DNA from 2 places in the Micromonospora lacuserhaii genome. Region 1 is predicted to be linked to the other one. Evidence: riboswitches for the same ligand, from Rfam matches in the RefSeq annotation. Region 1 holds a riboswitch; the other holds the start of a gene.
What was found. A riboswitch is a leader RNA that binds a small molecule or an ion and turns the genes downstream of it on or off. The one in region 1 is predicted to bind cobalamin.
Positions count from the first base shown of each region.

Region 2: another riboswitch for cobalamin. It lies ahead of V6U81_RS19575 (ABC transporter substrate-binding protein); the one in region 1 lies ahead of V6U81_RS27060 (hypothetical protein).

Region 1 covers NZ_JBAKHO010000073.1:6,840-17,817, reverse strand. The annotation lists gene cobN (cobaltochelatase subunit CobN) at 1-1,616, opposite strand, end outside; gene V6U81_RS27060 (hypothetical protein) at 1,758-1,979, opposite strand; cobalamin riboswitch at 2,026-2,155, opposite strand; gene V6U81_RS27055 (MBL fold metallo-hydrolase) at 2,378-3,169, shown strand; gene V6U81_RS27050 (hypothetical protein) at 3,175-3,510, opposite strand; gene V6U81_RS27045 (aldo/keto reductase) at 3,604-4,500, opposite strand; gene V6U81_RS27040 (MFS transporter) at 4,581-5,804, opposite strand; gene V6U81_RS27035 (LacI family DNA-binding transcriptional regulator) at 5,955-6,941, shown strand; gene V6U81_RS27030 (FUSC family protein) at 6,961-8,085, opposite strand; gene V6U81_RS27025 (AraC family transcriptional regulator) at 8,229-9,167, shown strand; gene V6U81_RS27020 (TetR/AcrR family transcriptional regulator) at 9,180-9,809, opposite strand; gene V6U81_RS27015 (FAD-dependent monooxygenase) at 9,878-10,978, shown strand, end outside.
Region 2 covers NZ_JBAKHO010000032.1:50,057-61,034, reverse strand. The annotation lists gene V6U81_RS19605 (C40 family peptidase) at 1-1,116, opposite strand, end outside; gene mqnE (aminofutalosine synthase MqnE) at 1,359-2,528, shown strand; gene V6U81_RS19595 (hypothetical protein) at 2,575-2,997, shown strand; gene V6U81_RS19590 (DUF4229 domain-containing protein) at 3,045-3,338, shown strand; gene V6U81_RS19585 (peptidase C39 family protein) at 3,522-4,853, opposite strand; gene V6U81_RS19580 (M14 family metallopeptidase) at 5,058-6,917, shown strand; cobalamin riboswitch at 6,982-7,141, shown strand; gene V6U81_RS19575 (ABC transporter substrate-binding protein) at 7,229-8,167, shown strand; gene V6U81_RS19570 (FecCD family ABC transporter permease) at 8,334-9,362, shown strand; gene V6U81_RS19565 (ABC transporter ATP-binding protein) at 9,359-10,162, shown strand; gene V6U81_RS19560 (VOC family protein) at 10,146-10,916, opposite strand.

The DNA of each region.
Region 1 (10,978 bases):
CCGAGGACGGCGTCGGGGGCGCAGTCCGCGGCCAACCCGAGGCCCTTGCCGGGCAGCCACTCCAGGGTGCCGTGCTTGCCGAGGTGGACCACGGCGTCCGCGCCGAAGCCGCCGTCGGCGACCGGCGCGGCCAGCCAGCGGTACGCGGCCAGGTAGTGGTGGCTGGGCGGCAGGTCGGGGTCGTGGTAGATGGCGACCGGGTTCTCCCCGAAGCCGCGCGGCGGCTGGATCAGCAGGGTGACGTTGCCGAAGCGCAGTCCGGCCAGCACGACGTCCCCGCCGTCGGTGTAGAGCGCGCCGGGCGGCTGGCCCCAGTGCTCGGTCATCCGCTTCCGCAGCGGCGCGGGCACCTGGGCGAACCAGCGCCGGTAGGTCTCCCCCGGCACCCGGGCCTCGGCGGCGGCGAGCTGTTCCGCGGTGAGCCATTCGACGTCGTGCCCGCCGGCGGCGATCAGCGCGTGGATCAGCGCGTCGCCGTCGGTGGGGAGCGGGCCGTCGCCGAGGTACCACCCGGCGTCGGCGAGGGCGGCGAACAGGCGGACCGCCGAGGCGGGGGTGTCCAGCCCGACGGCGTTGCCGACCCGGGAGTGCCTGGTCGGGTACGAGCTGAGCACGACCGCGAGCCGCTTCTCGGCGTTCGGCACGTGCCGCAGCCGGGCCTGGCGGACCGCGATCGAGGCGACCCGGGCGGCCCGCTCCGGGTCGGGCTCGTAGACCGAGAGCCCGTCGGCGTCGATCCGCTTGAACGAGAACGGCACGGTGACGATCCGGCCGTCGAACTCGGGGATGGCCACCTGCATCGCCGCGTCCAGCGGGGACAGTCCGGCGTCGCTGCCGGCCCACTGGGCCCGGGTGCTGGTCAGGCAGAGCGCCTGGACGATCGGCACGTCCAGGGCGGCGAGCGCGCCGACGTCCCAGGCGTCCTCGTCGCCCCCGCCGGAGGCGTCGGCGGCCACGGTGCCGCCGGCGGCGAGCATGGTGACGACGAGGACGTCGCAGCGGGCGAGGAGGTCGAGCGGCCCGGTGCCGGGGGCGAGCCCGCGCAGCGACCCGCAGAAGATCGGCAGCGGCCGCCCGCCGGCGGCGGTGACCGCGTCGGCCAGGGTCTCGACGAAGTCGGTGTTCCCGGCCAGCGCGTGCGCCCGGTAGAAGACGATGCCCACGGTGGGCCGCCCGCCGGCCTCCGGTCGGTCGCCGAGGACGCCGTACGGCGGGGTGGGCGCGGGCGGGGCGAAGCCCTCGCCGGTGAGCAGCACCGTGTCGGAGAGGAACCGGGCCAGCTCGGTGAGGTTCGCCGGTCCCCCCTCGGCCAGGTAGCGCAGCGCCTCGGTGACCGCCCCGGAGGCCACCGTGGACGCCGCCACCAGCTCGGCGTCCGGCGCCGCCTCGCCGCCGAGGACCACCGTCGGCACGCCGGAGGCGAGCACCGCGGCCAGGCCGTCCGGCCAGGCCTGCCGGCCACCGAGCAGCCGTACGACGGCCAGGTCCACCCCGTCGAGCAGCGCCGGCACGGCGGCCACGCCGACCCGCGCCGGGTTGGCCAGCCGGTAGTCGGCGGCGCTGGCGCGGGCGGCGAGGAGGTCGGTGTCGGCGGTGGAGAGCAGCAGGATGCGCACGGATGACTCCGGAGAGTGACGCCCGTGCCGCCACGGGTGGCGGTCGCGGGCGGAGCGGGAGCGGACGCGGTTCAGCGGGTACGGCGAACCGCCGGGATCACCGGCGCGGGGCCGGTGGGCGCGGGCGGCGCGGTGCGGAACTCAGCGGGGTACGGCGGGGCGGGCGGAGCCGGGCGCGAGGCCACTCCGGCCGAGGGTGGCCGGCGCGTCGGATGCGGGCGCCGGCGGCTCGACGGCCGGCCCTCCGGCAGCGACGACGAAGCCGCCGGCCAAAGGCGCGGCGGCACGGACGAGCACGGGAGCGCTGCCGCGCTCGATGCGGATACGACGGATCTCGTCGACGGTGGAGACGCTGCGCGTCATCGGGTCCTCCTCGGGTGTCCACGCCCTGGGGTCATCCCGACGGCCGAAGTATCCTGGCTCCCGGATCGACGCTCACCCCCGGCCTTCCAACCGTGCACGCACGGCCGTGACTCACGAGGGGGGATCGCTCCCCGGTGACAGTGGCGGGACCGCGCCGGAATCGCACCGGCTTCCTTCACTGCCGTCAGGCCGCGAACTCTGCCACACGAAACGACGGCCGGTCAACGTCGCCCCCAACCCGGTCGGAGGTCCACCTCCATCGACCGGCGGCGATGCGCTCTCCCCTCCGGCCAGTTCGGACGGTGCGCGCCGCTCTTCGTCGGAACCGCCCCGCCGATGGGTCCGGGAGCGTTCCGCGCCTCCGGTTCAGCACGGCCGGGGGCGGGGCGGCGGCGCTGGTGGGGGCAGTCACCGAGCGGTCGAGCGCCTACGCTTCGGCGGGGACGCAGAGCGTCCGCCGTCGCGGGGAGGGAGTCGACACCATCATCGATCCGACGTTTCGCCACCTCGCCGGTCGGGTGTGGCTGCTGCCCGGCGACCCCGACCCGCTCAACGTCCGGCCGAGCGTGGCGCTGATCACCGACGAGCGCGGCAGCGTGCTGGTCGACGCCGGGCAGAGCCCCGGGCACGCCCGCGAGATCCGGGCGGCACTGACGGCCGCCGGGCTGCCCGAGCCACGCTGGCTGGTCTACACCCACCACCACTGGGACCACGTCTGGGGCGCCTGCGCCTGGCCGGGGGTGGAGATCGTCGGCCACGCCGCCGGGGAGCCGCTGCTGCGCGCCGAGGCGGCCCGCCCGTGGAGCCACCGATATCTGCGGGAGCTGGCCCGGACCAACCCCCGCCTGGGGCACAGCGTCCGGGCCCGGGCCCTGGCGATGGACTCCTGGGACGACTTCGCGGTGCTGCCGCCGACCCGCACCTTCACCGACGAGCTGGAGCTGCCCGCCGGCGTCCGGCTCCGGCACATCGGCGGCGCCCACGCCCCCGACTCCACCGTGGTGCTGGTGCCGGACTCCGGCGTCCTGCTGCTCGGCGACTGCTACTACCCACCGCCCGCGCACCTGCGCGAGCCCGACGACGGCCCCGACCTCGCGCTGGCCCGCCGCCTTCTCGACGACGACGTGCACTGGTACGTCTCCAGCCACGACGACCCGCTCACCCTCGCCGAGGCCCGCGCCGCCCTGTGAGCCGGTCAGCGGGCCCGGCGCTCCGGATGCGCGCGATTCCAGGCCCGCATCCGCTCCGGGTAACCGGTCCTCGCCGCCTCGTAGAGCGGCACCGCGTACCGGTTGGCCAGCTTCGCCGCCGCCTGCGGCGAGCCGGTGCGGCGGCGGATCCACTCGCCGTCGTGGGCGATCGCGGCGACGGTGGTGTCGGTGGCGGTGGTCTCCGGCTCCAGGTAGAACTCCACTCCCTGCCGGCTGGTCACGAACTCCTCCAGCGCGGCCAGGTCGTCCCGGTTGGCCTCCCGGTCGAGCTTCGTCGGGGTGCCCACGGCGGTCCGGGAACGCCGGCTGAACCAGCCCATCTGCCCGCTCCTCTCCTCGGCGTGCCCTCCAGTGCACCACCCGTTCCTGGCAGCGGGCTGCGAGGCCGATGACAGCCGGCTGGGCGGCGCCGGTCAGCCGAGCGTCCTCAGCTCCTCGGCGGTCAGCCGCAGCGCGCCGGCCGCCACGTTCTGCGCCACGTGGTCCGGGTCACCGGTGCCGGGGATGGCCAGCACGTGCGGCCCCTGGTGCAGGGTCCAGGCGAGGCGTACCTGCTGAGGGGTGGCGCCGTGCGCGGCGGCGACGGCGCGGACGGCCGCGCCGTGGTCGGTGTGGGCGCCACCCTCCCGGTTGGCCCCCGCCAGGGCGAAGAAGGGCACGAACGCGACCCCCCGCGCGCCGCACTCGCGCAGCAGCGCGTCCTGGTCGCCCCGGTTGTCGATGGCGTAGTTGTTCTGCACGCTGACCACCGGGGCGATGGCCTGTGCCTCGTCGAGATGGTCGAGGCGGACGTTGGACAGGCCCAGGTGCCGGATCAGCCCCTCCCGGCGCAGCTCGGCGAGGGCGCCGAAGGACTCGGCGATGGAATCCCGGCCCGGCCGCTTCACGATCCGCAGGTTCACCAGATCGAGCTGGTCGCGGCCGAGCCGACGCAGGTTCTCCTGCACCTGGGCGCGGAGCTGGGCCGGGCTGGCCGCGATGGTGAGCCCGGTCTCCGGGTCGTACGCGAAGCCGACCTTGGTGGCGATCACCAGGTCGTCCGGGTACGGGGCGAGCGCGGCGCGGATCAGTTCCGTGGCGTACCGGGCCGGGCCGGTCCCGACGTTGAGCGTGCCGCCCGGCGAGACGTAGAAGGCGGCGGTGTCGATGTGGTCGACACCGAGGTCCACGGCCCGGCGGAGCACCCGGATCGCGCGATCGGTGTCGGGGTGGGCGGTGATCCGCATGGAGCCGAAGCCCATCCGGCGTACGGTCCGGTCGCCCAGGGTCCAGCTGCCCGCGGCGGACGCGGTGATCTCCTCGGTTGGCATCCGGCGACCGTAGCCAGCCGCGGCTCGCCGCGCAGTCGGTCGCGCGCCCGATACCGCAAACCGCCGGCCGGCGATATGTTCTATGTGCTGGAGCGGTCCGCCGGCGGGCGGGTCACCGGCACCAGCGCCAGCGTCGGGATCAGCAGCAGCGGCACCACCAGCAGCGCGGGCAGGATCCCGACCCGGTCGCCGAGCAGCCCCAGCAGCGGCGGCCCGGCCAGGAACGACGTGTAGCCGATCGTCGCGACCACGCTCACCCGGGCGGGCGCCCGCTCCTCGTCGTCGGCGGCGGCGCTCATCCCGACCGGGAAGCCCAGCGACGCGCCGAGCCCCCAGAGCACCACCCCGACGATCGCCACCGGCCCGGAGCCGGCCAGCACCGCGAGGCTCGCGCCGGCGGCGGCGAGCAGGATGGTGGCGAGCAGCACCCGCACCCTGCCCCACCGGTCGATGGCGACGGTGCCCACGGTCCGCCCGATCGTCATGCCGGCGACGAAGACGCCGAAGACGGCGGCGCCGACGGCCTCGCTGGCCCCGTACCCGTCGACGAAGGCCACCGCGAGCCAGTCGTTGGCGCTGCCCTCGGTGAACGCCATGATCAGGACGAGCAGGCCGACGAGCAGGGTGCGCGGCTCGCGCCAGGCGGCGAGCAGGCCGCCGTGCCGGGCGGCCGGGCCACCGTCGGCCGTCGTTCCGGTGGGCCGGGCGGGGAGGAACGCGCGGGCGCCGAGCACCGTGCCGCCGAGCACCACCGCGGCCAGCACCGCCAGATGGGCGGCGACCGGCACGCCGAGCCGGGCGGCGCCGGCGCCGAGCCCGGCGCCGGCCACCGAACCCAGGCTCCAGGCGGCGTGGAAGCGGGGCATGATCGTCCGGCCGAGTCGTTTCTCGACCGCCGCGCCCTCGACGTTCATCGCCACGTCGCAGGTCCCGGAGCCGTAGCCGAGGGCGAACAGGCCGACCGCCACGCCGGGCAGCGAGCCGGCCACGCCGGTGGCCAGGCCCACGCCGGCGAGCCCGACCGCCACCAGCACCGTGGCGAGCACCACCGTGCGGGCCGCGCCGAGGCGCTGGGTGACCAGGCCCGCGGTGGTCAGCGCGAGGACCGCGCCGCCGGACATGGCCAGCAGCAGCAGCCCGAGCCGACCGGCGCTGAGGCCGAGGGCCTCCCGGACGGCGGGGACCCGGGAGAACCAGGAGGCCACGGCGAGGCCGTTGAGGGCGAAGACCACCGCGACGCCGGTACGGGCGGCGAGCACCGTGCGGGGTACGGCGGTGCGCTCCTGGGTGACGGCTGAAGTCACGGGCTTCCTCTCATCGGCGACGTGCCCGACGATCGCACACCTGAGAGCGCTACCACCACAAGCTGGTGCCGCCCCTTACATTCAAGGGCTGAAGAAAGGCATGATCAGTGCGAAAGCGCTCCCACGTGCCGCGTTCATCCGGAGGATCGCATGACCCCGCCGCACCGCCCGGCCACCCTTGAGGACGTCGCCCGGCTCGCCGGGGTGTCCCGCTCCACCGCCTCCCGGGTGGTCGCGGGCACCGGCTTCGCGTCGCCCGCGGCCCGGGACCGGGTCCGGGCCGCGGTGGACCACCTCGGGTACGTGCCCAACTTCGCGGCCCGGGCGCTGGTGCGCGGGGCCGGCGTACGACTGGTCGTGGCGGTCTCCGGCGCGACGGCGGCCGTCCTGGACGACCCGTACGTCGACCGGGTCGTGGCCGCCGCCGCCCGGGTCTGCGCGGGGTACCCCGCCGGGGTGGCGCTGCACTGGCTGCCGCTCGGCAGGCCGGACGAGCTGCGGCGGATCGCCGACGACCGCGCGGTGGCCGGGGTGGTGCTGGTGAACACCACCGAGGCCCTGCTCGACGCGGTCCCCGACACGCTTCGGGGCCGGGTGGCCTCGATCGGCATCGGCTCCCGGACGGTGCCCTCCTTCGACGTGGACAACGCCGGCGGGGCCGACCAGGTGGTCCGCCACCTCTACGACACCGGACGCCGCCGGATCGCGATGGTGACCGGCCCGGGCTGGCTGCCCTGCGCCGGCCGCTCCGTCGCCGCCTACCGGCGGATCATGCGGGACGCCGGGCTGCCGGTCCGGCTGGTGCCGGGTGACTTCACCGCGGAGCGGGGCCGGGTGGCGGCCCGCGAGGCGCTGAGCCGGTGGCCGGACACCGACGCGGTCTTCGCGGTCAGCGACCTGACCGCGCTGGGCGTGATCGCCGGCGTCCGCGACACCGGGGCGCGGGTGCCCCGCGACGTCGCGGTGGCCGGCTTCGACGACATTCCGCACGCCGCCCTGAGCACCCCCGCGCTCACCACGGCGAGTCACCCGGTCGGCCGGATCGCCGCCGCCGCGGCCACCGCCGTGCTGCACGGCTCCCCCGTGCCCCCGGTCACCGACTTCCCGTCCACGCTGGTGGCGCGGGCCAGCGCCTGAGCGGCACCGGCCGGCCCGGTCAGATCGGGGGCAGCCCGAGCGCCTCGTCCACCCGGGCCAGCACCGCGGCGTCGTCGTCGCCGCGTACGCCGCGGAGCAGGTCGATGGCGGTGGCCCGGATCTGCCCCACGATCATCACCAACGGCAGGGTCTGCGCCGGGGCGAAGAGCCGCCCGGCGATCCGGACCGCCTCCAGGGCCGCGGTGTCGGCGCGACCGGCAGCGGCATCGCCGGCCTCCTCCGCGCCCTCCAGGTCGTTGGCGAGCGCCACCCCGGCGGCCCGGACCGCCTCGGCGAGAGAGCGCAGCGCCGCGCCGAGGTCCGGCGGCACGGGGGTGGGCAACCGGCTGAGGGTGACCCCGGCCCGAGCGAGCACCCGCACGTTGCGGACCGCGTAGTCGAGCTGGCCGATCGAGGCGTCGACCGTGCGCAGCCGGCCGAGGTGCCGACGACGCCGGACATTGAGCCGGACCGCCTCACCGGCCGCGAGGACGGCGCCGCGCAGCCGCTCCACTCCGGCGTCGAGCCGGCGGGCCTGCTCCAGCGCGGCCAGGGCGGCCGCCTCGTCGTGCTCGTCGAGCGCGGTGGCGACCTCCTCGAGCGTGTCGGCCAGCCCGTCGAAGGTCCGCCGGAACTCGGCGACCAGCGGGGCGAGCGGCCGCCGGACGTCGATCAACTGACTCGCCACCACCGCCACCCCACCACCGATCAGCGCGTCGACGAACCGGAACGGCACCAGCGACTCGGTCGGCGGCGAGACCACCACCAGGTAGAGGGCGGAGACCGCGGCCTGCACCACGGACACGGTGCTCGCACCGACCGCCACGGCGAGGGCGATGGTCAGCAGGATGACGGTGAAGACCGTCCAGGTGGACTGCGGCCCGAGGGCCTGGACCACCAGGTCGGCGACGAGGACACCGGCGGCCACGCCGAGGACCACCTCGACCGCCCGGCGGACCCGTTGCCCGCGGGCCTGGCCGAGGACGATCAGCGCGGCGGCCGGGGCGAAGAACGGCTGCGGGTGCCCGACCAACCGGCTGGCCAGGAGCCAGGCGACGGTCGCCGCGAGGGTCGTCTCCACCACCGGCAGCCAACCCTGCCGCAGCCGGCCGGCGGACTCGGCGAACCAGCTCCACCGGACCATGCCGCCTCCTCCACCCGCCCGGACCGGACCCCACCGTAGCCCGACCCCGGGCGCGCACCCGGCGCGGCCGTAGTCCGGGCCGCGGTGAGACGCTGAACGGCTGTGGGTGGCTCACCCATGCGTGAGCGTCTACGGTCGGACGTGTGGATCCGCTCACCGGGCTCCTCGACGGGCCGCGCGCGCGGGGCGCGTTCCTGCTCCGCTCGCTGCTGGACCCGCCGTTCGCGCTGCGCATCGAGGACCGCGCGCCGCTGACCGTGGTCGCGGTGGTCCGGGGCGCCGCCTGGGTGGTGCCGGACGAGGGGCCGGCCGAGCCGCTGCGCCCGGGGGACGTGGCGGTGCTGCGCGGGCCGGACGCGTACACCGTCGCCGACGACCCGGCCACCCCGCCGCAGGTGGTGATCCATCCCGGCCAGCGCTGCACCACGCTGCGCGGCGAGCCGCTGGCCGCGACCCGGGCACTGGGCGTGCGCACCTGGGGCACCGGGGCGCCGGGCGACACCGTGCTGCTGACCGGGACGTACCAGCTGGCCGGCGAGATCAGCCGGCGGCTGCTGGGCGCGCTGCCGGCGCTGCTGGTGGTCCGCGCGGACGACTGGCACAGCCCGCTGGTCGGGCTGCTCGCCGACGAGGTGGTGCGCGACTCCCCCGGCCAGGAGGCCGTCCTGGACCGGCTGCTCGACCTGCTGCTGATCGCCGCCCTGCGCAACTGGTTCGACCGGCCCGGCACGGCCCCCGCCTGGTACGCGGCGGCCGGCGACCCGGTGGTCGGCCCGGCGCTGCGGCTGCTGCGCAACGACCCGGCCCGGCCGTGGACGGTGGCCGCCCTCGCCGCCGAGGTCGGGGTGTCCCGGGCGGCGCTGGCCCGCCGCTTCACCGACCTGGTCGGTGAACCACCGATGGCCTTCCTCACCGGCTGGCGGCTGAGTCTCGCGGCGGACCTGCTGCGCGAGCCGGAGGCCACCCTGGGCGCGGTGGCCCGGCAGGTGGGCTACGGCAGCGCGTTCGCGCTGAGTACCGCCTTCCGCCGGGTGCGCGGGCTCAGTCCGCGCGAGTACCGGGCCCGCGTGCCGGCGAGCTGAGCGCGTCGACGCTCACGCGCCGGTGAACGCGCGCAGCAGGGTCCGCACGGCCGACCGCAGGTCCTCCCGGCTTTCCGGGCTGCCGGGGACGGGCGCGCTGAGCGCCCCGGCGCCGACCAGCCGGTCGAAGAGCAGCCCGTCGATGCAGGCGACGAACTGGTCGCCCTGCCGGCGCGGATCCGGCGCGCCCGCAGCGGCCAGCAGCGCGCGGGCCTGCTCCCGCAGCACCGTGCCGTGCTCGAGGATGCGCCGCAGCTCGGGACGGTGCACGGCCTCCAGCAGGCAGGCGTACCGGGCCAGGGTCCGGTGCCGGCCGGTGGTGAGCCAGCGGTCGAGCACCTCCGCGCTGCCGGCGGCGAGCCGGTCGAGATCGGCCGGTGCCAGTCGTGGGGGCGGGCCCGGCGGTGGCTGGTCGGTGAGCAGCGCGCGGTCGGCCATGTCGGCCCGGTCCAGGTCGGCCAGGCGCCGCACCACCGCCTCGATCAGGGCCTGCCGGGTACGCAGATACGCGGAGGTGGTGCCGAGCGGCACCCCGGCGCGGGTGTCGACCGCCCGATGCGTCAGTGCCCGCATCCCACCCTCGGCGAGCAGGTCGATCGCCGCGTCGGCCAGCAGCGCCACCCGGGCCGGTCGACCGGTCATCCGCGTCCCCCTCGAGTTGGCTCTACAGGCGTAGTATGAACTTCTACAGCTGTAGAAAGGTGGATGGGATGGACGGACACGCGGTCGTCGTCGGCGGCGGGATCGGCGGCCTCGCCGCCGCCCTCGCCCTGCACCGGGTGGGTTGGCGGGTCACCGTGCTGGAACGCGCACCCGAGCTGCGCGAGCTGGGCGCCGGGCTGACCCTGATGGCCAACGCGCTGCGCGGGTTGGACGCGCTCGGCGTCGGGGCGGCCGTCCGGGCACACGGCCGCGCCGAGGCCCCGGGTGGGTTGCGGACCCGCAGCGGGCGCTGGCTGTCCCGGGTGGACGCCGCGGAGATGACCAGGCAGCTCGGCAGCACGGCGCTCGGCATCCACCGGGCCGCCGTGCACGGCATCCTGCGTGACGCCCTCCCGGCCGCCGCACTGCACACGGACGCCGAGGTGGTCGACGTGACGTCCGGCCCGGACGGCGCGCGGGTCCACCACCGCCGGCACGGCAGGCCGGCCGAACTGGCCGCCGACCTGGTGGTCGGCGCCGACGGCCTGCGCTCGGTGCTGCGCTCCCGACTCTGGCCGGAGCTGCCGCCGCCCGCCTACGCCGGGGCGACCGCCTGGCGGGCGGCGATCCGCTGGACCGGGCCGCTGCCGATGGCGGTGAGCTGGGGGCCGGGCGCCGAGTTCGGCATGGTGCCGCTCGGACCCGACCAGGTCTACTGGTACGCCGCGGTCAACGCCCCGCCGGGCGGCCGGGCGGCCGACGAGCTGGCCGCCGTCCGCGAGCGCTTCGGCGACTGGCACGACCCGATCCCGGCCCTGCTCGCCGCCACCCGGCCCGAGGATGTGCTGCGGCACGACCTCCACCACCTGGCCGCCCCGCTGCCGTCGTACGTGCGTGGCCGGGTGGCGCTGCTCGGCGACGCGGCCCACGCGATGACCCCGTACCTCGGTCAGGGTGCGGGTCAGGCGATCGAGGACGCGGTGACGCTCGGCGTGGCCTGCACCGGCGGGCCGACCGACCTCGACGCCGCGCTCGCCCGGTACGACCGGGAGCGCCGCCCGCGCAGCCAGGAGGTGGCCCGGGCGTCCGACCGGATCGGCCGGTACGGCCAGCGGCTGCGCCACCCCGTGGCGGTCGCCCTGCGCGACACCATGGTCCGGCTCACTCCG
Region 2 (10,978 bases), on a different contig from region 1:
GTACATCCCGACGTGGTGGATGGTCGTCCAGCTGCTGCCGGAGGCGAAGAAGAGCAGGTCACCGGGGAGCAGCGCGCCGGGGGCGACGGTCTTGGCCCGGGTGGCGAAGTACTGGTCGCGGGAGACCCGGGGCAGGTCGTAGTAGCCGGCCGACCGGTACGCCGCCCACATCAGACCCGAGCAGTCGAAACGGTCCGGCCCCTCGGCCGACCAGAGGTACGGGTCGCCGAGCTGCGCCAGGGCGTAGCGGACGGCGGCCAGCGCCTCCGGGCTCGCGATCAGCCCGGTGCTGCTCTGCCCCTCGACGTACGCCGCGCCGAGCCTCTGCTCGGCGGCCTCCTGCTGGCGCTCGGCCTGGATCAGCTGGGCCTGGTTGTCGGCGCGGAGCTTGATCAGCTCGGTGTCGCTGGCCCGCAGCGTGGCCTGGGCGGCGGTCAGCTCCCCGTCGGTGCGACGGACCCGGTCCTGGGCGGAGGTGAGCGCCTGGACGGCCCACTGCTCGCCGGCCCGGGCGCGGGACAGCTCGCCGGCCGCGGCGGTGGTCGCGCCGTCGGCCTGCTCGCCCCGGGAGAGTCGTTGCAGGACGCTGAGCCCGTGGAGATCCGCCGCGAGTTCACCCGGCGGCAGGGCGGCGGCGGCCTTGAAGGCGTCCGCGGCGACGTCGTCGGCGCGCTCCTGGGCCTTCGTCAGCGCGTCCCGGGCGGTCGCCAGGTCACGCTCGGCGGTGGCCAGCTGCGCGCGGGCGTCGTCGCGCTGCTGGCGCAGCTCGAGCATCCGGTCGCCGAGCTGCCGGTTCTGGTCCTGAAGGGCGGTGATCCGGGTCAGCAGCGGGTTGGCGGGGATGCCGGCGACCGGCAGGGTGGTGACGCCGCCGGGCAGCGTCGGGGTCGGGTAGCCGGGCACGGCGCCGGGCAGCCGCAGGTCACCGGCGGCGACCGGGCGGGCGCCGCTGTCGGGGACCACGCCGGGCAGCGCCGGGTCGGCGTACGAGGGCGTGGCCAGGGCCATCGCCGCGACCGCGCCGAGCAGGGCGGACCAGAGCGTCGGGCGTAGCACCGGCGAGATCACCGGGCTCCTCCGTCGTGGCTGCCGTGACCTGCGCCCGCTGTCGACCATTCCGCTCCCCAGTCCGGCGTGCCGTGCCGCGCGTGTGGTGAGCGCGGCGATCCGGGACGCTACCAGTGTGTGTCGCGTCCCACCCATGTCTTACCCGACAGAGAAAGCGATGTCGATGCGTGCGTCGTTACATGAGCCCGAGACTTCGGTGAAGTGCGTCGCTGCCGGTGCCCGACCTGACGGCGCGTCGGTGGGCCGACGTAGGCTCGACCGGGACCGCAGTGGAAGGGACGTGGCTTTCGATGGACGCCGGACTCAAGCGCGAGCTCGAAGCGAAGGTGTACGCCGGGGAGCGGCTGAGCCGCGAGGACGGCATCGCCCTCTACGACAGCGACGACCTGGCCTGGCTGGGCCGGCTCGCCCACCACAGGCGCACCGAGCTCAACGGCGACCGGGTGATGTTCAACGTCAACCGGCACCTCAACCTGACCAACGTCTGCTCCGCGTCCTGCGCGTACTGCTCCTTCCAGCGCAAGCCGGGGGAGAAGGACGCCTACACGATGCGCATCGACGAGGCGGTCCGCAAGGCCAAGGAGATGGAGGACGAGCAGCTCACCGAGCTGCACATCGTCAACGGCCTGCACCCGACGCTGCCCTGGCGCTACTACCCGAAGGTGCTGCGGGAGCTGAAGGCGGCGCTGCCGAACGTCAAGCTCAAGTGCTTCACCGCGACCGAGGTGCAGTGGTTCGAGAAGATCAGCGGGCTGAGCGCCGACGCGATCCTCGACGAGCTGATGGACGCCGGCCTGGAGTCGCTGACCGGCGGTGGCGCGGAGATCTTCGACTGGGAGGTCCGCCAGCACATCGTGGACCACGAGTGCCACTGGGAGGACTGGTCGCGGATCCACCGGCTGGCCCACTCGAAGGGCATGAAGACCCCGGCGACCATGCTCTACGGCCACATCGAGGAGCCCCGGCACCGGGTCGACCACGTGCTGCGGCTGCGTGAGCTCCAGGACGAGACGGGCGGCTTCGCGGTCTTCATCCCGCTGCGCTACCAGCACGACTTCGTCGACTCCGCGGACGGCAAGATCCGTAACCGGATCCAGGCCCGGACCACGATGGCCTCGCCGGCCGAGTCGCTGAAGACGTTCGCGGTCTCCCGGCTGCTCTTCGACAACATCCCGCACCTCAAGAACTTCTGGGTGATGCACGGCCTCTCCGTTGCGCAGCTCTCGCTGAACTTCGGGGTGGACGACCTGGACGGCTCGGTCGTGGAATACAAGATCACCCACGACGCCGACTCGTACGGCACCCCGAACACCATGCACCGGGACGACCTGCTGCACCTGATCTGGGACGCCGGTTTCCAGCCGGTCGAGCGGGACACCCGCTACAACGTGGTCCGGGAATACCCGAAGCCGCCGTCGCTGGCCGAGCGCCGCGCCGAGCCGCAGCAGGTCTGGGCCTGAGCCGACGAGGGGTGACCCGGCTCCGCTCGCGTACGCTCGTGGCGTCATGAGTGAGCAGCGGAGCGGGTTCCCCCGCCGGGACGCCGAGGGACGCATCCTCACCCTGGGCGACCTGCTCGGGATCGGCCTCGCCGGCTGGTTGATCGGCGTGCTGGCGTTGGTGCTCTTCGACTGGGCCTTCGCGTCGATCGGCGCCGGGGACTTCGGGCGTACCAACGGCTGGCTGGCGGTGATCCTGCCGGCCTGGCTGTTCTGGGACGACTTCCGGGCCTGGGAGTTCGGCGCGGCCCGGGTGGTCGCGGCGCTGCTCGCCGGGGCGGTCGCGGTGCTCTGCGGGCTGCTGGTCGCCGGGTTGGCGGCCGGCCTTGCGCCGCTGCTCACCGGCGGCCTGGCCGCCCTCGCCTTCACCGTGGTCTACGCGGTGCTCTGGTTCCAGGGCGTGCACTGGCTGGCCCGACGGACGGGCTGAACCACCCGCCCGGGGCCACCCGGTGCGCGGAGAACAGGAGTGGGAACGTGAGCGCGGCGGTCAAGTACACGCTGGGCCGGATCGGGCTGTTCGTGGTGGTGCTGCTGGCCCTCTGGCCGGTCGACATGAACCCCTTCCTGAAGCTGCTGGTGGCGCTGGCGTTCTCCGCCGCGGCCTCGTTCTTCCTGCTGCGCGGTTGGCGCGACGAGATGGCCGAGGAGATGGCCGCCGCGGCCGAGCGCCGGCGGGCGGAGAAGGAGCAGCTCCGCTCCGCGCTGGCCGGCGAGGACCAGCCGGACCAGGACCGGCCGGGCCCGGCCGACACCAACCGGGAGAGCTGACCCGGAACCGGCCCCGCCGGCGGAACCGGGCAGCGGCCCTGGTGGCCTGGGTGGTCGTCATGGTGCGGAAGCTGCGCCGGCGCCGCGGGGAATCGTCGGGCGAGGTGTTCACCGACAGCCACGTCCGGGGCTGACCGGGTGCACCCGGGTCCGACGCGGACGTCGCGCCGGACCCGGGTGCCGTCACCAGTTGGTGGAGCCGGTGACCGTCGGCCAGGCCACGTTGGTCGGCTTGATCAGGTAGACGATCCCGCCGGAGCCGCTGCCGGTCCCACCGCTCGCGGTGGTCCGCTTCGTACGCAGCCAGATCTGCTCGAACTGGGCGCGCGAATAGACGTGCCGGACCGCGTCGTTGCTCGGCGAGGCGGGGTCGTTGGCGATCACGTCGCCCGCGGCGGTGAAGCCGATCACCACCATCAGGTGCCCGGAGGTGCCGTAGCCGGCCCCGTCCAGCTCGCTGGCGAGGAAGGACTGGCTGGTCACCACGGGGATGCCGGCGGCGATGAAGTGTTCCAGCTCGTCCAGCGAGTGCAGCCGGGTGACCCGCCCCTCCAGGCCGGGGAAGCTGGCCGCGTACGCGGTGTTGAACGGCCAGTTGCCGGCGCCGTCGTACTGGTGGTCGTAGGTGGACCGGGCGGCGTGGTTGACGGTGGGGTCGGGGTAGGTCGGGTCGACCCAGGCGGTGTCGGCGGCGGTGGGCCGGCGACCCCAGTACTCGATCACCATCTCGGTCGAGGTGGGTGAGCACCAGGCCTCGCCGCCGCCGTCGTACTCGGGGTAGTGGCCGGCGTGGACGTTCTGCGAGTAGCGCGGTACGGCCAGCTCGGTGCCCCAGGCGATGCCGCCGGCGCTGGGCGGCACGGTGAACCGGTCGGGCACGGACGAGCTCATCGCGCCGACCGCCCGGACCGTCGGGGTGGCGGTGGTCGCCGGGTCCCGGTAGAGGGTCAGCCGGAGCTGGTACGCCCGGAGCAGCACACCCTTGGCCGCATCGTCGATGGCGAAGGTGTCGGTCCAGACGCTGGACGTCTTGTCGCCCTGCTTGTCGACGCTGGTCCGCTTGATGTCGGCGTCGCCGGAAGCCCAGCGCCCCATGACGTACCAGGGGGTGCGGGTGCCGGTGGTGTAGGTGCCCTGGAGTTCGACCTGGATCCAGGTTCCGGCGGGGGTGTCGGCGTTCCAGGAGGCGACCAGTTCGCTGGCGCCGAAGCCGACCTCGGTGACCGGTGTCGTCCAGGTGCCGTACGCCCAGGTCCGCTTGATGTTGGTGTGCGGGTCCTTGTAGACGGTGGTCCCGACCGGGGTGCCGAGGGTGAGCCCGGCGGCGGTGACGGCGGTGCCGGCGGCGGTGCCGGAGCGCCAGTCGGTGTCGCCGGTCCAGTTCTGCCAGGTGATCTGCTCGTCGTGCACGAGCGCGGTGACCGGGTCGGCCTGGGCGGCGGTGGTCGCGTCGAGGAGGGTCAGCGCGGCGACGCCGGCGAGGGCGACCGCGCGCAGGGGGATGCTGGCAACCATGGCAACTCCGCGAGGTGAGGCAGCGTTGCCGTTCACTGTCCCGCTCGGAGGGAAGTTTCGCCAGAGGGCTGCCGAAGGAAAATCGTTGCCGGTGTGAGGATCCGGTCGGGATGGGTCATGGCAGCGATGGATGTTGATATGACCATGTGACTGCTGGTGAAGTGGCGGACAACGGGATCTCCCCGTACCCCGAGGAGGTTGTCCATGGCCCTCCGCACATCCCCCCTCCGGCGCGGCCTCGCCCTGGCCGTCGCCGCCGGCCTCGGCCTCGTCACCGTCGCCGCCGGGCCGGTCTCCGCACGACCGTCCGCCGAACCCGCACCGGCCGCCGCCGGCTACCGGGTGCTCGGCCCGCGCACCTTCGCCGACCGCAACGCGGTCGCCCGCACCGGCGCGGCGATCGACTACTCCGAGCACGGCGTCCTGCACGTCTCGGCCACCCGCGCCGAGGCCGCCGCGATCGGCCGGCTGGGGTTCCGGCTGGAGGCCGACCCCGCGCCCGCCCCCGTCGGTGACGCCGGCACCCTCGCCTTCCCACCTGCCGACTCCAACTACCACGACTACGCGGAGCTGACCGCGCTGGTGAACCAGGTCGTCGCCGACCACCCGTCGATCGCCAAGAAGAGCAGCATCGGCACCTCGTACGAGGGCCGCGACCTGATGGCCGTGAAGATCTCCGACAACGTCGGCACCGACGAGAACGAGCCGGAGATCCTCTTCAACGCCCAGCAGCACGCCCGCGAGCACCTGACCGTCGAGATGGCGATCTACCTGCTCAACCTCTTCACCGACAGCTACGGCACCGACTCCCGGATCACCAACCTCGTCAACTCCCGGGAGATCTGGATCGTCCCCACCGTCAACCCGGACGGCAGCGAGTACGACATCGCCACCGGCTCGTACCGCTCCTGGCGGAAGAACCGGCAACCCAACAGCGGCTCGTCGTACGTCGGCACCGACCTGAACCGGAACTGGGCGTACCAGTGGGGCTGCTGCGGCGGCTCGTCCGGCTCCACCTCGTCGGAGACCTACCGTGGCCCGTCCGCCTTCTCCGCCCCGGAGACCCAGGCGCTGCGCAACTTCGTCAACAGCCGGGTGGTCGGCGGGGTGCAGCAGATCAAGGCCAACATCGACTTCCACACCTACTCCGAGCTGGTGCTCTGGCCGTTCGGCTACACCACCTCGAACACCCCCACCGGGATGAGCGCCGACCAGTACAGCACCTTCGCCACCATCGGCCAGCAGTTGGCGGCCACCAACAACTACACCCCGGAACAGTCCAGCGACCTGTACATCGCCGACGGCACCAGCATCGACTGGATGTGGGCCGCGCACGGCATCTGGGCGTACACCTTCGAGATGTACCCGGGCTCGTCCACCGGCGGCGGTTTCTACCCGCCCGACGAGGTGATCCCCGCCCAGACCTCGCGGAACCGGGAGGCGGTGCTGCTGCTCTCCGAGTACGCCGACTGCCCGTACCGGGCGATCGGCAAGCAGTCCCAGTACTGCGGCACCGGCGGCGGTGGCACCACGGTCTGGTCGGACACCTTCGAGACCGCCACCGGCTGGACCACCAACCCGGCCGGCACGGACACCGCCACCACCGGGGCGTGGGAGCGCGGCGCCGCCCAGGCCACCAGCTCGTCGGGGGCCAAGCAACTCGTCCCGTACGCCGGGAGCAACGACCTGGTCACCGGCCGGCTCGCCGGCACCGCGGCCGGGGACTACGACATCGACGGCGGGGCGACCAGCGCCCGCTCCCCGGCGGTGACCCTGCCCGCGACCGGCACGCTGACCCTCTCGCTGGCCTGGTACCTGGCGCACGGCTCCAACGCCTCGTCGGCGGACTACTTCCGGGTCAGCGTGGTCCACGCCGGCGGCACCACCACCCTGCTCAACCAGGCCGGTGCGGCAGCCGACCGGGACGGCGCCTGGGCGGTGGCGAACCTGAACCTCACCCCGTACGCCGGCCAGTCGGTGCGGATCCAGGTGGAGGCGGCGGACGCCTCCGGCGCCAGCCTGGTCGAGGCCGCTGTGGACAACGTCACGATCACCGCGTCCTGAATCCGGGTGGGGCCCCGGACAAACCCCCGCCGGGGCCCCACCCACCCTCCCGTCCGGACGATCTCCGCTGGTCGTGCGCTACCGTGACACCGATCAACCCGCAGCGAAGCCGGTGCGAAACCGGCGCTGTCCCGCAACTGTGATGCCCCCGCCCGGGGTCCGGCGCCGCCGGAGACCCGGAACGGGGGACGAGTCAGGTCGCCTGCGGTTGGTCGCGACACGCGCTCTCGAGGAAGGGCGCCTCGCGGACGGGTACGCGCAGGCGGCCCCTGTCGGCGAAGCAGCACACTCCTCGACCGACAGGAGGACAGATGTCCCGACGTACCCCCCGGCTCCTGGCCGCCACCCTCGCGGTGGCCGCCCTGACCCTCGGCGCCTGCGCCGAGAAGACCTCGACCGACACCCCCGCCGCCGGCGCCAGCTCCGCGGCCGCCACCTTCCCGGTCACGGTCGGCAAGTTGACGCTGGAGAAGCGCCCGGAGAAGATCGTCTCGCTCTCGCCGTCGGCGACCGAGATGCTCTTCGCGATCGGCGCCGGCAAGCAGGTCACCGCCGTCGACGACCAGTCGAACTACCCGGCGGACGCGCCGAAGAGCGACCTCTCCGGCTTCCAGCCGAACGCCGAGGCGATCGCCGGCAAGAGCCCGGACCTGGTGGTGCTCTCCAACGACACCAACAAGATCGTCGCCCAGCTCACCACGCTGAAGATCCCGGTGCTGCTCACCCCGGCCGCCACCACGCTGGACGACAGCTACCAGCAGATCACCGACCTGGGCACGCTGACCGGCCACCCGGCCGAGGCGGCCGACGTCACGAAGCTGATGAAGGACGACATCGCCAAGCTGACCAAGGACCTGCCGCAGCGGGCGAAGAAGCTGACGTACTACCACGAGCTGGGCCCGGAGCTGTACAGCGCCACCAGCAAGACCTTCATCGGTTCGATCTACGCGCTGGCCGGCCTGGAGAACATCGCCGACGCCTCGGACGCCGACGGGAAGAACGGCGGCTACCCGCAGCTCTCCCAGGAGGTCATCGTCAAGGCGAACCCCGACTTCGTCTTCCTGGCCGACACCAAGTGCTGCAAGATGACCCCGGCGGCGGTCAAGGCCCGCAGCGGCTGGGCCGGCGTCAGCGCGGTCAAGAACAACCAGGTGGTCGCCCTGGACGACGACATCGCCTCCCGCTGGGGCCCGCGCGTGGTCGACCAGCTCCGGACGATCGTCGACGCGGTCGCCAAGGTCCCGGCGTGACCCACCGCCGTCGGTGACGGTGCCACCCACGCAACCCCGGCCGGCCGGGACGCCTGACGCGTCCCGGCCGTCCGCCGTGCCCGGAACCGGGGCGTCCGCCGCCGCGCCGGGCCGCCGCCCGGTCACCCGGTTCGGGTCCAGCGGGGGTACGCCCCGACCGGCCGGGCTGCGCAAGCGGTGGCTCGTCGCCGGGATCGGCGCGGTGCTCGTCGCCCTGGTCGCCGGGGTGTCCCTCGGCCCGGTCAGCCTGCCGCCCGGCAGCGTCGCCGCCGAACTGCTCAACCTGCTGCCCGGTGTGCACCTGGAGAGCGGGCTCAGCGAGCAGGAGATCGCCATCGTCACCGAGCTGCGGCTGCCCCGGGTGGTGCTCGGCCTGCTGGTCGGCGGGCTGCTCGCCCTGGCCGGCGGCGCGTACCAGGGGGTGTTCCGCAACCCGCTGGCCGACCCGTACCTGCTGGGCGTGGCGGCCGGGGCGGGGCTGGCGGTCACCGCGGTGATCGCCCTCGGCGCGGGGACGGCGGCGCTGAGCGGGCTGCCACTCACCGTGCCGCTGGCCGCGTTCGTCGGCTCGCTCGGCGCGGTGGCCATGACCTACCTGCTCGGTGCGGCCGGCGGGCGCAGCCGCTCCCCGGCGACGCTGATCCTGGCCGGGGTGGCGGTCTCCGCGTTCCTCTCCGCCGGGCAGACCTACCTGCTGCAACGGCACTCCGACAGCATCCAGCAGGTCTACTCGTGGCTGCTCGGCCGGCTCGCCACCGCCGGCTGGGACGACGTCCGGCTGATCCTGCCGTACTTCCTGCTCACCGCCGTGGTGGTGCTGCTGCACCGGCGGGAGCTGGACGTGCTCTCGGTCGGCGACGACGAGGCCCGCAGCCTCGGCCTGCACCCGCAGCGCTCCCGCTACCTGCTGATCGTCGCCGCCTCGCTGGGCACCGCCGCGGCGGTCTCCGCCTCCGGGCTGATCGGCTTCGTCGGGATCATCGTTCCGCACACCGTGCGGCTGCTCGCCGGGTCGAGCTACCGGGTGATCCTGCCCCTCTCGCTGCTCTTCGGGGCCGCCTTCCTCGCCCTGACCGACGTGGTCGCGCGGACCGCCGCCGCGCCGGCGGAGATCCCGATCGGCGTGGTCACCGCCCTGCTCGGCGGCCCGTTCTTCGTCCTGGTGCTGCGCACCTCCCGGCGGGTGTTCTCATGACGGCGCCGGCGGTGCGGGTGCGCGACCTGCACGTGAAGCTCGGCGGCGTGCCGATCCTGGCCGGGGTCGACCTCACGGTCGCCCCGGGTGAGTGGGTCACCGTGATCGGCCCGAACGGCGCCGGCAAGTCGACCCTGCTGCGCGCCGTCGGCGGCCTGCTCCCCGCGCCGCACGCCATCTCCCTCTTCGGTACGCCCGCCGAATCGCTGCGCCGCCGCGACCGGGCCCGGGTGGTGGCCACCGTCGCCCAGTCCCCGGTGGTGCCGGCCGGGATGTCGGTACTCGACTACGTCCTGCTCGGGCGTACCCCGTACATCCCGCCGCTGGGCCGGGAGTCGGCCGCCGACCTGGCCGCCGTGGACGACGTGCTGGACCGGCTGGACCTCGGTGCGTTCCACGGTCGGGAGCTGGCCACCCTCTCCGGCGGTGAGCGGCAGCGGGTCTTCCTGGCCCGGGCGCTCGCCCAGGGCGCCACCCTGCTGCTGCTCGACGAGCCGACCAGCGCGCTGGACATCGGCCACCAGCAGGAGGTGCTGGAGCTGGTCGACCAGCTCCGCCGGGAGCACGGCCTGACCGTGCTCGCCACCATGCACGACCTCTCCATCGCCGGCGAGTACGCCGACCGCCTGGTGCTGCTCGCCGAGGGCCGGGTCGCCGCCGTCGGCCCGCCCGCCGAGGTGCTCACCGAGCATCTGCTCGCCACGTACTACCGCGCGACCGTCCGCGTCGTCGACGGCGACCACGGCCCCCTCGTCGTCCCCGTCCGGCCCGGCCCCCGACCGCTCAGATCGGAGCAGTAGGCCCCAGGATCGAGAACAACGCCCCCTGTGGATCGGTGAGCACCGCGAACCGGCCCCGGGGCAGATCGGTCGGCGGGAGGAACACCTGCCCGCCCAGCCGGTGCGCCGCGTCGGCGACGGCGTCGGTGTCGGACACCGCGAAGTAGACCATCCAGTGCGACGCGAGGTCGCCCCAGTCATCGCCGATCATGGGCATCATCCCGGCGACGGAGCGGCCGGCCAGCTGCCAGGTGGTGTAGGTGACCGGGCCCATCGGTTGGTCGTCCGCCGTCCAGCCGAAGACCGACCCGTAGAACTCCTTCGCCCTGTCCCACTCCCGCGTGGTCAGCTCGGCCCAGGTCAGCGAGCCGGGTACGTCGAACACGTCCGCGCCGGGCATGCCGAGCGACTGCCACACCCCGAACGGAGCCCCGGCCGGGTCGGCGAAGAGCGCCGTCCGCCGGGAGCCCGGGATGTCGACGGGACCTGTCAGGACCCGACCACCGGCGGCGGTCACCCGCTGGCCGGCCGCGTCGGCGTCGTCCGTCGCCAGGTAGATCACCCAGGCGGGCGGCTGTTGCGGGCCGGCACCCGGCCCGGACCCGGCCACCGGCCTGCCCTGCTGGTGGAAGACGAGGTGACCGGCGTCCGTGGGTCCCGGATCCGCCCCAGCGACGGCCCAGCCGAACAGGGGCGCGTAGAAGCGCGCCGCGCCAACGGGGTCGGTGGTGAACAGGTCGACCCAGGCGGGGGTCCCCGGTGATGGCTCGGTCATGGATCGGCTCCGGTTCCTGTGCTCGTCGGGGCGACTCGTCGCTCGATTGATGGTCGTACCCG